DNA from 3 places in the Sphingobium olei genome. Region 3 is predicted to be linked to each of the others. Evidence: riboswitches for the same ligand, from Rfam matches in the RefSeq annotation. Region 3 holds a riboswitch; each other region holds the start of a gene.
The links. A riboswitch is a leader RNA that binds a small molecule or an ion and turns the genes downstream of it on or off. The one in region 3 is predicted to bind cobalamin.
Positions count from the first base shown of each region.

Region 1: linked by a shared signal. The riboswitch ahead of cobO (cob(I)yrinic acid a,c-diamide adenosyltransferase) and the one ahead of ACFQ24_RS14015 (TonB-dependent receptor plug domain-containing protein) in region 3 are both predicted to bind cobalamin.
Region 2: linked by a shared signal. The riboswitch ahead of ACFQ24_RS19520 (TonB-dependent receptor) and the one ahead of ACFQ24_RS14015 (TonB-dependent receptor plug domain-containing protein) in region 3 are both predicted to bind cobalamin.

Region 1 is NZ_JBHTLS010000134.1:322,128-327,063, reverse strand. Features, by position in the region: gene ACFQ24_RS19555 (endo-1,4-beta-xylanase) at 1-813, opposite strand, end outside; gene phhA (phenylalanine 4-monooxygenase) at 1,109-1,969, opposite strand; gene ACFQ24_RS19545 (Lrp/AsnC family transcriptional regulator) at 2,127-2,597, shown strand; cobalamin riboswitch at 2,687-2,935, shown strand; gene cobO (cob(I)yrinic acid a,c-diamide adenosyltransferase) at 3,132-3,737, shown strand; gene ACFQ24_RS19535 (ABC transporter substrate-binding protein) at 3,749-4,600, opposite strand; gene ACFQ24_RS19530 (FecCD family ABC transporter permease) at 4,671-4,936, shown strand, end outside.
Region 2 is NZ_JBHTLS010000134.1:317,160-322,095, forward strand. Features, by position in the region: gene cobT (nicotinate-nucleotide--dimethylbenzimidazole phosphoribosyltransferase) at 1-700, opposite strand, end outside; gene ACFQ24_RS19515 (DUF1636 domain-containing protein) at 697-1,104, opposite strand; gene ACFQ24_RS19520 (TonB-dependent receptor) at 1,118-3,100, opposite strand; cobalamin riboswitch at 3,244-3,427, opposite strand; gene ACFQ24_RS19525 (ABC transporter ATP-binding protein) at 3,448-4,230, opposite strand; gene ACFQ24_RS19530 (FecCD family ABC transporter permease) at 4,224-4,936, opposite strand, start outside.
Region 3 is NZ_JBHTLS010000129.1:88,527-93,462, forward strand. Features, by position in the region: gene ACFQ24_RS14000 (DHA2 family efflux MFS transporter permease subunit) at 1-1,051, shown strand, start outside; gene mobA (molybdenum cofactor guanylyltransferase) at 1,080-1,592, opposite strand; gene fdhD (formate dehydrogenase accessory sulfurtransferase FdhD) at 1,647-2,447, shown strand; cobalamin riboswitch at 2,505-2,725, shown strand; gene ACFQ24_RS14015 (TonB-dependent receptor plug domain-containing protein) at 2,899-4,737, shown strand; gene ACFQ24_RS14020 (penicillin-binding protein activator) at 4,779-4,936, opposite strand, start outside.

The sequences.
Region 1 (4,936 bases), on a different contig from region 3:
GAACTTGAGGCCCATTTGCTTGAGTTCCTCCAGGAACCGCGCCCACTTGCCCTCCGAAAAGGCGTAGGCGGTGCGCAGATGCGCTTCATAGCCGAAGCCCTGAAGCGGTGCCCCGCGTTTCAGCAGCCCCTCGACCACCCGCAGCGTTTCGTCGCGCTGCTTGTCCTCCCACCACCATTCCTGCGCGATCAGCGTCTGGTTCATCATCCGCAGCGCGCTTGGGTCGGCCTCCGCGGTGGCGTGAAGCGCTATGTCCATATAGCGTTCGCCCAGCTTCCCGGACCACAGCTGTTCCAGCAGCGCGCCCTTGGCCGTTGTCGGCTCGTTGATCACGTCCCACTGGGCGATGCGGCCTTTCCAGTGACCGACGACATGGCCGACATAGTCCTCCAGGAACTGGCCGGCCTGCGCGGCGCTCAGCCCGGCGATCCGGTCCGACGCCCAGGCCGGTTCGCTACGATACCAGGTCAGCGTATGGCCGCGCATCTTCATGTCGTTCGCCTTGGCGAAGGCATAGATCGCCTCGGCGCGCGAAAAGTCGTAAACGTCAGGCGCGGGCATCACCGCGTCCCATTTCAACTCATTTTCGGGCACCAGGATGTTCGCGTCGGCGATCAGCACCTGCTGAAGCCGCGGATCGCCCAGAGCCCGGCCGCTGACCGCCGATCCGAACAGCAGCCCCTTGCGGTCGGCCCGCGCGCGCAGCGATCCGGGCTGATCGTCGAGAGCTGCGGCGGTGGGAATGATGCGGGGCACGGCGGCAGCCAGCAGCGCGGCGCTGCCGCCCATGGCGAGAAGATCGCGTCGGTTCATAGGATACTCCATACAGTCTGCCGGCGCCGCTTCGACGGCACTTGGCCGCCGCGCTGCAACGGCATCGCCGGTGGCACGATCCCCTGCCCGTGCATCCATGCCGCTCACCGCTGAACTACCCATGAATACGCGTTCCCCGTCACCATGTCTTCCTCCACCACAACCACGATGGTGCGGATCAAGATGGCGCGATTGCCCGTCATGGTCCAGTCGGACAGATATATCAGATCGGCCTGCGATCGGTCGCCCCGGGAAAGCCGCGCATCTGCGCCGGCCCCGTAATGCCTAGCTCGAGTCAGCCGCTCGCCCTTGCAGCCGCGTAGGCCTGCGTCCCGGCATGCAGCAGCCCGTCGGTCGGCAGCACTGCGTCTTCCGCGATCGTGTCCATTCCGCGCAATCGCTCGTAGATCGGGCCAAGGTCGGCATCGCGCGTCTGTCGCAGCAGGTCATCGAAACTGTCGATTACGAAATAGCTCTGCTGATAATCATCGATGCGATAGCGCGTCCGCATCACCCGCTCCAGATCGAAGCCGATGCGGTTGGGCGACGGGTCGTCGAGCGCGAAGAGGCTTTCACCGTAGGATGATATGATGCCCGCGCCGTACAGCTTGATGTCTCCGCCGTCGCGGATCAGGCCGAATTCAACCGTATACCAGTAGAGACGGGCGAGGGCCTCTATCATGCCCAGTTTAGCGGCGCGCAGCCCGCCCATGCCATAGGCCTGCATATAGTCGGCGAAGACCGGATGGACGAGCAGCGGCACATGGCCGAATACATCGTGGAAGATGTCCGGTTCCTGCAGATAGTCGAACTGATCAGGGGTTCGGATGAAGCGTCCCGCGACGAAGCGGCGGTTGGCGAGATGCTCGAAGAATATCGCGTCCGGCACCAGGCCTGGCACGGCGACCACCTGCCATCCGGTCGCACGGAACAGCCGCTCGTTCAGCTCGTCGAAATCCGGGATGCCGGATTTAGACATGCGCAGCACATCCAGCCCCTCCATGAAGGCGGGAACGACCCGGTTCGGCAACATGCGCGACTGGCGGGTGAACAGCCGGTCCCAGACCGCATGCTCCTCGGAACTGTACGACGCCCAGTCCTGCGATATCGTCCAGTCCGGAGCCGCGCCCGCGGGCGGTGCACTATCCTCTGCCATGAGTGCAGCCTAGCATGATTTCGCGGATGCCCATCTCAAAGCTTGCGGAAAATAGGCCATTCAAGATAACATCATTTCCTAATTAAGGCAAAGGCTGCGGACATTTCATCATGAACATTATCGGCGCATCGGGTTTTCACGGCAAAGGGCGCAGACGATGACCGCAGCCCGTCCCCTCGACGCCATCGACCGAAAGCTGCTGCACGAACTGCAGCGCGATGCCTCAATCAGCCATGCCGATCTGGCGGATCGGGTCGGCGCGTCCACCGCATCCTGCTGGCGGCGGATGCGTGCGCTGGAGGCGGACGGCATATTGGCGCGACCCGTTCGCCTGGTGAACGCGGCGCGGGTCGGCCGGGGCGTCAATGTCATCTGCCATATCAAGATCAAGAACCATCTGGCCGAAACGACAGAGGCATTCGAAGGCTTTGTCGCCGCGCGGGACGAGATCATCGAATGCTATTCCATGTCCGGCGATTGGGATTATCTGCTGCGCATCCTGGTCGCCGATGTGGAGGATTACACCCGCTTTCTGATGCGCACCGTGCTGCGTCATCCTTCGGTGGCGACCGGATCGTCGCATTTCGCGCTGGCGCAGGTCAAATATACGACCGCGGTGCCGATCTGATCGGCCTTCCAAAACCACGCCCTTGCGAAAGAAGTTGCGGCTGGCCATCGCCGCCATTATCGGCTTGGGCATCCGGGCATCGCCGATGTCCGGGCAAAGATCGCGCCGGTGCCTCGAAAGAGGCTTAAAATGGGAAGGCGGTGCGGGCGGGGCCTTGGCGGCCACATGCCCAAATCCGCAGCTGTCCCTGCAACTGTAAGCGGCGAGCGCGATGCACAGCGCTTCCTTCCAGCAGGGAAGCAGCCACTGGGCCTGCCGCGTTTTCCGCCTGGCCTGGGAAGGCGTGCATCAAGCCCTGACCCGCGAGCCAGGAGACCTGCCGGCGTCTGGTCGCTCTTGCCTTTGGCCCAGGGATTGGCCGGGGCACGGTCTGTATCCGTCTGAGCGACGTGCGTGATGCGGCTGGGGCCGCGCGGTCATGCGTCCGGGGCGAGCGCCCGCCCCAGGGCGTCTGTCCGGCCATCGCCCGTCCCTTTATCGGGATGATCATGGCTCGCCCCGCCTGTTGCCCCGGCGCGGAACGGGATCAGGACGATGCAACGTAGCGAGGAAGAGCATAAGGCGCGAATGCGCAAGAGGCAGGCGGCCCAGCAGAGGATCGTTGCCAGCCGGACGGCTGAAAAAGGCCTGCTGATCGTCCATACTGGCAAAGGGAAGGGCAAGACGACCGCCGCGCTCGGCATGGTGGTCCGCGCCATCGGCCATGGGCAGAAAGTGGGCGTGATCCAGTTCGTGAAGGGCGCCATGGCCACCGGCGAAAAGGCGGTGTTCGACGCTTTCCCTGAACTGGTGGAGTTCAAGCCGATGGGCGAAGGCTTCACCTGGGATACGCAGGATCGTGCGCGAGACATTGCGACGACGCGCGCAGCGTGGGAGGAAGTGAAGCGGATGATCGCCGACCCGGCCTATGCGATGGTGGTGGCCGACGAACTGAACATCGTCCTGCGCTACGACTATCTGCCGTTGGACGAAGTGCTGGATGTGCTGGCGGCAAGACCGGCGATGAAGCATGTGATCGTCACCGGCCGCAACGCGCCCGACGCACTGCTCGACATGGCGGATCTCGTCACAGAGATGACGCAGCTCAAGCACCCGTTCCGCGATCAGGGCGTCCGCGCGCAGGCGGGAATCGAGTTTTGAACGGGCGCCCCCTAGCGCGCCGCCGCCAGCGCCCGCGCCGCCTTCACATAGGCGGGGCCGCCGCACACCGTCCATGCCTGCGGGATGCTGATGCGCTTGATGCCGGCGAGGGCGGGGTGATGCAGCATCTCGGTCCCCTGATCGGCCACTGTGTCGGTGGCGCTTTCCAGGATCAGATAATCGGGCCGGGAAGCGGCCATCTCCTCCAGACTCATTTGCGACAGCGGGGGCTTGTCGATCTTCGCGGCCAGGTTGGTAAGGCCCACCCGCTGCATCAGCTCGTCGATCAGCGTGCCCGTGCCGGTCATGTAACCTCGCCGCTGATAATAGGCCGCGACGAGTCCCGGCCGCGCCCGGCCGATCCGCGCCAGATCCGCGTTCATGCCGGCGATCAGCGCCTCGCCGCGCGCCTTGTGACCCACCGCCTTGGCAACCTGGCGGATCGATGCGACGATGGCCTCATAGGTGTCCGCGGATTTCAGGTCGACGACGGCGTAGCGCGCCGGGTCCAGCGCGGCGGCGGCAGGATGGCGATGTGGCGACATGCCGACGATCAGGTCCGGGTCAGCCGCGAGCGCCTCTTCTGCCGATCCGCTCAGGAGGGGCAGCCCCCTTGCCTGCGCAGCAGCGGCAGACATCTCGACGTCGGTCGCATTGTGCGTCAGGCCGGCGATCTGGCTGCGATCGGCCAGCGCCAGCACCAGCTGATCGGCGCACAGGTTGAGCGACACGATCCGACGCGGAGCGGCGGCTCTGGACTGTCCGACCCCCGTGGGAAGCGTTGCGCTGGTCGCGCCGCCGCACAGCAACAGCATCAGGCTGCCGATCATCTGACGGACCGGGACAGGAAGGAAAGGCTTCATGGCGAAACGTCCATAACGTTCCGGCATGACGACACAAGAGACACGGCTCACGCCCATATTGCGAGGCATTGTGGATAATCCTGACATTCCCCCCTCGCGCCGCCGCGCCCTGATCCCGGTGCTTACCGCCGGGCTGGTGGCGGTCACTATCGCGTCGCTCGCCTTCGGCCCGGTGGCTCTCGGTCCCGAGCGGATCGGCGCGGCTCTGCTGGGCCATGGCGACCGGGTCGCCGCAACCATCCTGTTCGACCTGCGCCTGCCGCGCACGATCGTCGGCCTGATCGTGGGCGGAATGCTCGGTCTCGCCGGCGCGGTGCTGCAAGGCTATCTGCGCAA
Region 2 (4,936 bases), on a different contig from region 3:
CCATCGCGGCGATCTCTCGCCCGCCGACACGGCACAATGTGTCGAACGGGCTGTGCGGCGCGTCGGCGTGGAAGGCGAGTGCGTCCGCGACGACCTGGGTTTTCCTCTCGACACCGTCGCGATCAAGGCCAGTGCCCGGCCCCACCCAGTCCGACACCGCGCCGCCGAAGCTGCGCGCGGCAAGGGCCGCGGCGGCGGTCGAATTGCCGATGCCCATTTCGCCCAATATGATGGCGTGGAGGCCCGGTTCGACCGCTTCCGCGCCGATCGACAGGGCTGCCAGACATTCCGCTTCGGTCGTGGCGGGCGCGCGGGTGAAATCGGCGGTCGGGCGGTCAAGCTCTATCGGCAGGACACGGATCTCGAGATCGGCCAAGGTCGCTAGCGCGTTGATGGCCGCGCCTCCCGCCGCGAAATTGGCGACCATCTGCGCGGTGACCTCCGGTGGGAAGGCGCTGACCCCGTGCACCGCAACGCCATGGTTGCCAGCGAAGATGAGCGCCCTGCCCCGTTCCAGCATCGGCCTTTCCACGCCCTGCCAGCCGGCGAAGAAGAGGGCGATCTCCTCCAGCCGCGCCAGCGAGCCGGGCGGCTTGGTCAGTTGGGCCTGCCGCGCCCGCGCCGCCGCGATCGCACATGCGTCAGGAGAGGGCAGCGCGGACAGCGCCGCTTCGAACCGGCTGCGGGTCGAGGAGATCATGTGGCGACATATCCTTCCGGTGGCGATCGGGTGATGAAATGGCCCTTCACGCCCTCCGGCCATTCGGCATAGGGCACGCTGCCATGGTCGCTATCGGCATAGCGGGCCGCATAATCGAGGATGGCGCGCGCGGCATCCCGATCCGGGGCGAAGCGGCCCAACACATAGCTGACCTTGCCGGGCGCGCGCAGATGGACGGTGCAATGATCCCCGCAGGCGAAGAGGCAGGGCATGTCATGGATGGCGATGCCGGCATAGCGCGTGTCCGTCGCCGCCAGCGCGCGGAGCGCTTCCCCGAGGCGCGCGCCGCCGCGCACGCCGCGATCATCGTCCCGCGCCTGCGCCGAAAAGCGGCAGGTGCTGCAAACGACGACAGCGGTTCCGCCTTCCTCTGCCTTCAGCATCGGAGCGCCCCCATCAGAAGCGGCCCCGCAAGCCGGCATAGACGCTGCGGCCCAGCGACCCATAGCGGTAGGCGGTCATGTAGCTTTCGTCGAACAGATTCTCGACCCGGGCGAACAGGCGCAGATTGTCGTGCAGCGCGACTTCTGCGCGCAGATCGACCAGCGTGTAGCCGTCAAGGCGCTGCGTGTTGGACGCATTGTCGAAACTGTGGCCCGACCAGCGCAGGGCCGCCCCGGTGGTGAGACCAAATGGCCAAGCGTAGCTGATCGAGGCATTCGCCTGATTGCGGGGGCGGCGCGGCAGCCAACGGCCGAAATTAGCGCCGGGCGAGCGGTCCTCCGCCACGGTCCAGCTATAATTGCCGTCGAGGATCAGGCCCTTGACCGGCTCCACGCTGGCCTGCGCCTCTATGCCGTGCGCCTTCGCGCGGGCGACATTCTGATAATAGCCGCTGCGGCGGATGGTGGTGCTGCCCGGCTGGAGGCAGAGGGGCAAGCTGGATGTCGCCGAGCAACTGTTGAAGATGATCTGGTCGCGCGTGGTGCGTTCGAACCATGCGCCGCCTAGCCGTATCCTGCCGTCGAGGAAGTGCTGCTCCACACCCGCATCCCAGCCATGGGCGCGTTCGGGGTTGAGCGCCTGGTTCCCATATTCGGAAAAGAGCTGGTAAAGCGTCGGTGCCTTGAACCCCTCGCCATAATTGGCGCGCAGGACGGTGCCGGTGGGCAGAGCCCAGACCGCGCCCGCCGAACCCAATGTCTGGCCGCCGAAGCGGTTGTGATCGTCATGCCGCACGCCTACGGTCAGGGTGAGGCCGGTCAGCAGTTCGGCCGACAACTGGCCGTAGACGCTGCTGATCTCCGCCCGGCCGCGCACCGCCGGAGGGATGGGCACGGCAAGCGAGGATGGCGGCGACACGCTGCGGAAGCGGGAGCGTTCATTTTCCACCCCGAACTGTGCAGTCCATGTGTCGCTGATCGCGAAGCTGCCTTGATATTCCAGCCGCTGGTTGCGGCCGGCCGAATCGAATGTCCTAGTTCGCGGCAGGCGGGGATCGAAATTGTCCCGGTCGGTGTCGGTATAGCCATAGCCGATGCGATTGCGGAACCGGCCGTCGAGAAGGTCGAGCCGCAAGCCCGCATAGCCGACGAATTCCCGATTGGTGCCATAGGCGGGGTTGTCGCCGCTGAAAGCGTCGAATGCGTTGCGCCCGCTGGAATAATAGCCGCGCAGGTCGGCAACGAGGCTGGCCGCCAGGGCGATTTCCGCGCGGCCGGTCAATTGGCGATTGTGGTAGCCATCCGCTTCCCGGCCGCCGAAGGCAGGGGCGATGGCTGAAATGCCGGCGGTGGTGAAGCTCTGCCCGCCGATGCGCCAGCGCAACGGTCCGCTGACGCCGCCGATCGCCGCGCGCGCGCTGACCGTGTCGCGCGAGCCGGCCTCTATGTCGAAGCTGCCCTCCATCGCCTTGGTAGGCAGCGGCGTGACGACGTTGACGACGCCGCCGATCGCCTGGCTTCCCCATAGGATCGACTGCGGCCCCCGCAGTATCTCGATCCGGCTGGCGTCGCCCACCAGCAGGTTGGCGAAATTATAGCCGCCGCCCGCCGAGGACGGGTCGTTCAGCTTCACGCCGTCAATGACGACCACGGTCTGGTCGCTTTCCGCGCCGCGGATGCGCAGCGAAGTGGATGTGCCGTAGCCGCCGTTGCGCGACATGCTGACGCCCGGCGTCCGCAGCAGCAATTCGGTGACGCCGATGTCCTGCGCGCGGTCGATCGCCGCCTTGTCGAGCGCGGTGATCGACGCCGCCACCTTGTCGAGCGGCAGGGCGAGGCGGGTGGCGGTTACGAAGATGTCCGGGCGATCTGGCTCATCGGTGGCGGCGGTGCCGGTGGTAGCGGCGGCGTCCGGCGGCGGCGCGGTCTGGTCGGCGGCGGCATCGCCAAGCGGGACGGACGAAAGCAGGAAAACAAGCGCAGTCAAAGTCGACATATGTACAGCCCAAGCAGGACGGGCCGCATCGCGCGGGGTCATGCCGGGCCGAAGGCGCGACGCTTCCCCCGCAGCCATGCGGTTCCGAGCGTTCTGCCGTCATGCGGGTTCACCCCCGTCCGCCCGGCACACCCTGTCCGCGCGAAAGACGACTGCAGCAGGCAGGTCTCCTGGCTAGCGGGTCGGTGCCGATTGGCCGCCTTCTCGGGACGTGCGTCCCAATGGCGATTGGCCAATGGCTCTCCGCTTACAGTTGCAGGGGCAGCCGGGGTTTTCCCGTTCCCTTTTCATCCCCCGTCCGAGGGAACCTGTTGCATCGCCGCCGATAGGCAGGTGGCCGGCAAAGGTCAATCGTTCGTTACGCGGCCGGTCGGAATGATCGTCGACTTGCCTGCGGACAGGTCGATGTCGGCGTCTATGCCATAGACCGCGCGCAGCCGATCGGCGGTCAGCACCTCCGCCGGTGTCCCCTGCGCTACGAGGGTGCCCCTGTCGATCAGCAGGATGCGGTCGCAATAGCGCGCCGCCATCGTCAGGTCGTGCAGCACGGCGACGACGGTCGATTCCCGTCGCGCCTCTTGCCGAAGCAAATCCATGACGTCGATCTGATGTCCCGGGTCGAGCGAGGCGAGCGGCTCGTCGACGGCGAGCGCCGGCGCCCCCACGGCGAGCGCACGGGCGAGCATGACCCGCGCCCGCTCTCCGCCCGACAGCCGGGCCGCGTCCCTGTCCGCGAGGTGCAGGATGTCGGCCCGCGCCATCGCCTCGCCGATTGCAGCCTGATCCGCCGCGCCGATGCGCGACAAGGGGGCAAGGTGCGGCAGGCGGCCAAGCGCGACGACCCGCGCGACGCTGAGCGGCCAGTGCAGCGTCTGGCCCTGGGGCAGATAGGCGATGCGGCGCGCAAGGTCGCGCGGCGCAACTTCCGCCAGACTCTGCCCGTCGATGACGATATCGCCCCGCGCGATAGGGGTGAGGCCGAGCATGGCCCGCATCAGCGTGGATTTTCCCGCGCCGTTGGGTCCGAGGATGCCGGTGAACAGGCCGGGCGCGAAATCCGCGTCGATGGCGTGCAAGATCGTTCGGCGGCCAAGCGCGACCGAGAGCTGGCGAACGGCGATGCTCACCATGTGCGGCGCTCCCTGAGCAGATGGAGGAGGAAGACGGGCACGCCTAGGAAGGCCGTCACCACCCCGAGCTTGAGTTCATTGGTGGTAGGGGTCAGCCGGACGAGAATGTCTGCCGCAGCCAGCAGCACCGCCCCGCCAAGCAGCGATGGAAGGAGGATCGCGGACGGGCTTCGGTCGGTCAGCGGGCGGACGATGTGCGGGACAATGAGGCCGACGAAGCCGATGGCACCCGACACGGCGACGGCGCCCCCCACACCGATCGCGACACCCAGCAGCAGGCGAAGGCGCGTCCGGCGCAGGTCGACGCCGAGCGAGCGCGCACCATCCTCGCCCAGCGACAGCGCGTCCAGCGCCCGTCCATCCAACAGCAACAACCCCGCGCCCAGCAGGATGCAGGGAAGCGCGATCCAGACATGCTCCATCGACCGGTTTTCGATCGATCCGAGCAGCCATGTCATGATCTCCATCGCGGCGAAGGGGTTGGGAGACAGGTTGAGCGCCAGGCTGATCCCCGCTCCGGCGAGCGTCGAGATGGCGATCCCCGCGAGAATGAGGCTGAGCGGACTTTCCGACCGGCCGCTGAGCGCGAACAGCGCCAGCAGCGCCAGTAGCGCGGCCAGGATCGCCAGCAGCGGGAGCGCAACAGGATGCGCGACATAGAGGCCGAAATAGATCGCGCCCACAGCACCTAGCGCCGCTGCGTTGG
Region 3 (4,936 bases):
CGTCGGCGGCTATATCAGCGATAATTGGAGCTGGCATTGGATCTTCTTCATCAACCTGCCGATAGCGGCGTTGTGCGTCTTTGCTGCGCAGGCGCTGCTGAGGCCGGTCGAAACCGAGACTGCCAAGGTGCCGATCGACCGCGTGGGCCTTTTCCTGCTGGTCTTCTGGATCGGCTGTCTCCAGATCGTACTGGACATCGGGCGCGATCATGACTGGTTCGCCGACCCGATGATCGTGGCGCTCGCGGTCATGTCGTTCATCGGTTTCCTTGTCTTCATCATCTGGGAATTGACGGAGGAGCATCCGGTCGTCGATCTGCGCGTCTTCCGCCATGTCGGCTTCAGTTCCGGCCTTTTCACGCTGTCGCTTTGCTTCGGCTCCTACTTCGCCAGCATCGTCGTCATCCCGCAATGGTTGCAGATGTCGATGGGCTATACCGCGACATGGGCAGGCATCGTCACGGCGCTGACGGCGATGGCGGCGCTTTTCACAGCGCCCATCGCGGCCCGCATGATGACCAAGGTCGATCCTCGCCTGCTCATTTCTTGCGCCGTTGCCTGGATCGGCCTCATGTCACTGGTGCGCGCGCACTGGACCAGCGGTATCGATTTCGGGACGATGGCGATCCCGCAGTTTGTCCAGGGTTTCGCCCTGCCTTTCTTCTTCATTCCGTTGACCACGCTGACCTTGGGATCGGTGTTGCCGAGCGAGACCGCATCGGCAGCGGGCCTCCAGAATTTCGTCAGGACGATGGCGACGGCAATCGCGACATCCCTCGTCTTGACCGAATGGGGCGATTCCCAGCGCGTGTCCCGCAACGAAATGGCAAGCGTGTTGCAGCCTGACCAGACGCAATCGGTTCTGACGGGCATGGGCCTGTCGGTCGACCAGGCGCGGCAGACCATATCCAACCTGGTCGAGCAGGAAGCGATCGTCATTGCGGTCGACCATGTGTTCTTTCTGTCGGCGATCATCCTGTTCGCGGCCGCCGTGATCGTGTGGATCGCTCCCAAGCCGCGCTCGGACGTAGACACCTCAGCAGCGCACTAGGGCGGAGGCGGTCACCCCCGCCGAACCGTCAGATGCGCTTCAGATCCTCTGGCCGGTTGATGTTGGGCAGGGACAGACCCGGCGCGTCGACCAGCCGGCCGTCGATCCGTCCCAGCCAGCCCCGGATCGACCGGCTGTTTTCGTCCGCCAGATGCCGGTCCAGCACAGGCGCCAGAGAGGCCGGCCACCAGCCGATCAGGGGTTGCCCGTCGACGATGGCCGCGCGATCGCCGACAAGCGCATCGAGCAGGTGCGCAGGATAGACCGGCATGTCGCATCCGGTCGTCAGCACGCCCTCAAACCCATTCTTCCAGGCGTGATGGAGGGCTGCGTTGAGCCCACCCAGCGGCCCCATGTCGGGCATGGGACGATCTGGCAGACCACCCGTGCGACCGCAGATCACGACCGCTTCCACATGGGGTTGCAGAGAGGCGATGGCGTGGGCAATCAGGGTACGGCCATCCGGCATCAAAGCCGCCGCCTTGTCGCTGCCGAAGCGGCTGGACCGCCCGCCAGCGAGGATCGCGCCCAATATCCGCATCCGTCTCGTTCCGACCCCTGTCCCTGTCCTCCGTCCCTGCCTATAGCGGGGGCGATGCACAAGCCCGACGATGCCTTTGCGCTGTTGCGACTGGAGCGGCTGACGCCGGACGGCGGGACCGAGCCGGTCGACCGCCCCCTGGCCGAGGAAAGACCGGTCGCGATCGAGTTTAATGGCGTCGGATATGCCGTACTGATGGCAACGCCTGCCGATCTTGCCGACCTGGTGAATGGCTTCGCGCTGTCCGAACGGCTGGCCGGACCGGAGGAGCGGCTTTTGGACGTCGATCTGCATCCCGTGGCGGGCGGTGTGGTGGCACGCGCCACCCTGTCGCCGGAACGCACTCCGACACTGCTGGAACGCGTGCGGCATCGCGCCACGGATTCGTCCTGCGGCTTGTGTGGCATCGAAAATCTGGAGCAGGCGATGCGGCCGCTGCCGCGGGTGACGAACCGCAGCCGCGCGGATCGCGCCGCTATTTTTCGAGCTCTCGGCGCGCTAGACGATCATCAGCCGCTCGGGCGTGCGACGGGCGCTGCCCATGCCGCCGCGCTGGTCGATGCTCAGGGCGCCATCCGGCTGGTGCGGGAGGATGTCGGCCGACATAATGCCTTCGACAAGCTGATCGGCGCCATGCGCGCAGCCGGCGTCGGGTGGAATGGTGGATTTGCTTTGCTGTCGTCGCGCTGCTCCTACGAGCTGGTCGAAAAGGCCGCGCTGGCCGACTGTCCGATGCTCGTCACCATCTCAGCGCCGACCCGCCTCGCCGTGGAGCGTGCGGAACAGGCGGGCCTGCCATTGGTTGTGCTGGCGCGGGCAGACGCCATGCTCGCGCGGGGCGCCGACCTGCGTTGAGACACTTGGCTTTGAGCACCCATTCGCCTAAGGGCGCGGACGCGGCGGCTTTGAGCTGCCGCGCTGACTCGCGCCGGTGCCCCATCGAGGGCTGAAAACGGGAATGTGGTGAGGGGCGTTTGTCCCCTATTCCACGGCTGTCCCTGCAACTGTGAGCGGCGAGCATGATGCGCCATGGCCCCTTACGGGCTGGCCACTGGACCTTTCGGTTCGGGAAGGCCGCAGCATCATCGCGACGACCCGCAAGCCAGGAGACCTGCCGGCGCATGGTCGCTCTTGCTCTGGTCCAGGGGATGGCCGGGGCACGGTGGTTTTCCGTCGAGCGACGCCATGCGGCCGGAGCCGCATCGTGACGCGCGCGGGGACATGAGGCGTCGCCCTTCGCCTGGCATGACCGCTCGCGCGGACGCTCCGGCCTTGACCAGTCGCTTTGACGCTCAGGGCAATGAACATGATAAAATGGGGAATTTCACTCGCAGCGCTGCTCATCGCGGCGCCTGCATTGGCGCAGGATGACGAGATTGTCGTGACGGCTTCCGGCATAGAACAGCCGCGCGACGAAGTGGGCCAAGCGATCACCGTCATCGACGCCGATACGATCAAGACGCGGCAGGCGATCGACGTCGTGGATCTGCTGGCTACGACGCCGGGCGTCCGCTTCAACCGGACAGGCTCTGTCGGCAGCGCGACCGGCGTGTCGCTGCGCGGGGCGGAAACGACCCAGACGCTGGTGCTGATCGACGGCGTGAAGGTCAATGATCCCAGCGGTATTGGCGATGGCTATGATTTCGGTCCGCTACTGACCGGCAATATCCGCCGGATCGAGGTGCTGCGCGGATCGAATTCGGTGGTCTATGGCAGCCAGGCGATCGGCGGCGTGGTCAACATCATGACCGGCGCGCCGTTGGAAGGCTTTGGGGCGAATGCGTCCGCCGAATATGGCTATAGCGACACCGTCAACGCAAAGGCGGACGTATCGGCAACCAGCGGGATCGCCTCCGGCGGCGTCGGCGCGGCCTATTTCCGCACGGACGGCATCTCGTCTGCCGCCGGCGGGACCGAGCGCGACGGTTATGAGAATATCGCCACCAACGCCAGGTTGAAGCTGAAATTCAGCGACGCGCTGAGCCTGGACCTGCGCGGCTACTACATCCATGCCGACCTTGATTATGACAGCTTCTTCGGCGCGCCGGCCGACAGCAGCGACGTGTCGAAGCTGGATCAATATGTGGGTTATGCCGGGCTGAACCTTGCCCTGCTGGACGGCAAGCTGACCAATCGCGCCGCCGTCACCTATCTGCGCAACGACCGCGACTATTATTTCGTGCGTGGGACCGATCCGGACTATGGCTATAAGGGCACGAACCTGCGCTTCGAATATGAGGGGGTCTACGCTCCCGTCGATGCGGCGCGGTTCATCGTCGGCTATGAGCATGAACGGCCCGATTATGACTTTTTCGGCTTCGGATCGGCCGACGCCGCACGGATCAACATCGACAGCGTCTATGGCCTTGCGATCCTGAAGCCCTTCGCGGGCCTCGCGATAACCGGCGGTGTGCGTCATGACGATCACAGCCAGTTCGGCGGCGCGACCACGTTCGGCACCAACGCCAATTATACGCCGAATGCGGGTGCGACCAATGTCCGCCTGAGCTATGGCGAAGGGTTCAAGGCGCCGTCGCTCTACCAGCTTTACGACACGTTCAGCGGCAATGCGGCGCTGCGCCCCGAACGGTCCAAAAGCTATGACATCGGGTTCGATCAGAGCCTGGACGGCGGTCGCGCGACCGTATCGCTCACTGCCTTCCGCCGGGACACGCGCGATCAGATCAATTACGACAACGCCACCTTCACCTATGGCAATATCGACCGTACGCGCGCCAAGGGCGTGGAAGCGTCGATAGCGCTGCGGCCTGTGGACGCGCTGACGGTGACGGGCAGCTACAGCTATATCGACGCCCGCGATCGTTCGGCGGGATCGGCGACCTTTGGCAACCGGCTCGCCCGTCGCGCCGTCAATCAGGTGAGCGTGTCGGCCGACTATGTCTGGTCCTTCGGCCTGTCGACTGGCGCGACGATCACCATGGTCGGCGACAGTTTCGACAATGCCGCCAATACCCGCCGACTCGATGGCTATGCGCTGGCAGGCATCCGTGCGTCGCTGCCGATCGGCGAGCATCTGGAAGTTTATGGCCGGATCGATAATCTGTTCGATGAGGATTATGCGACGGCCTTTGGCTACAGCACCTACGGCCGGTCCGCCTATGGCGGGGTGCGCGTTCGCTTCTGATCGAAAGGGTCGGGCGGGCGTTCAGCCTGCCCGGCCTTAACTCACTCGCCGAAGCCGCGCGGCGCGGGATCGACGATGCTGAAGGTGCCGGCGCCCACTTCGTTCACTTCCAGCGCACGTTCCGCGACGCCGCTGCGGCCGAAGCGGAACGCCCCGTCGATGCCGGAAAAGCCGCCCGCGTCCCGCAGTCGGGCGACGG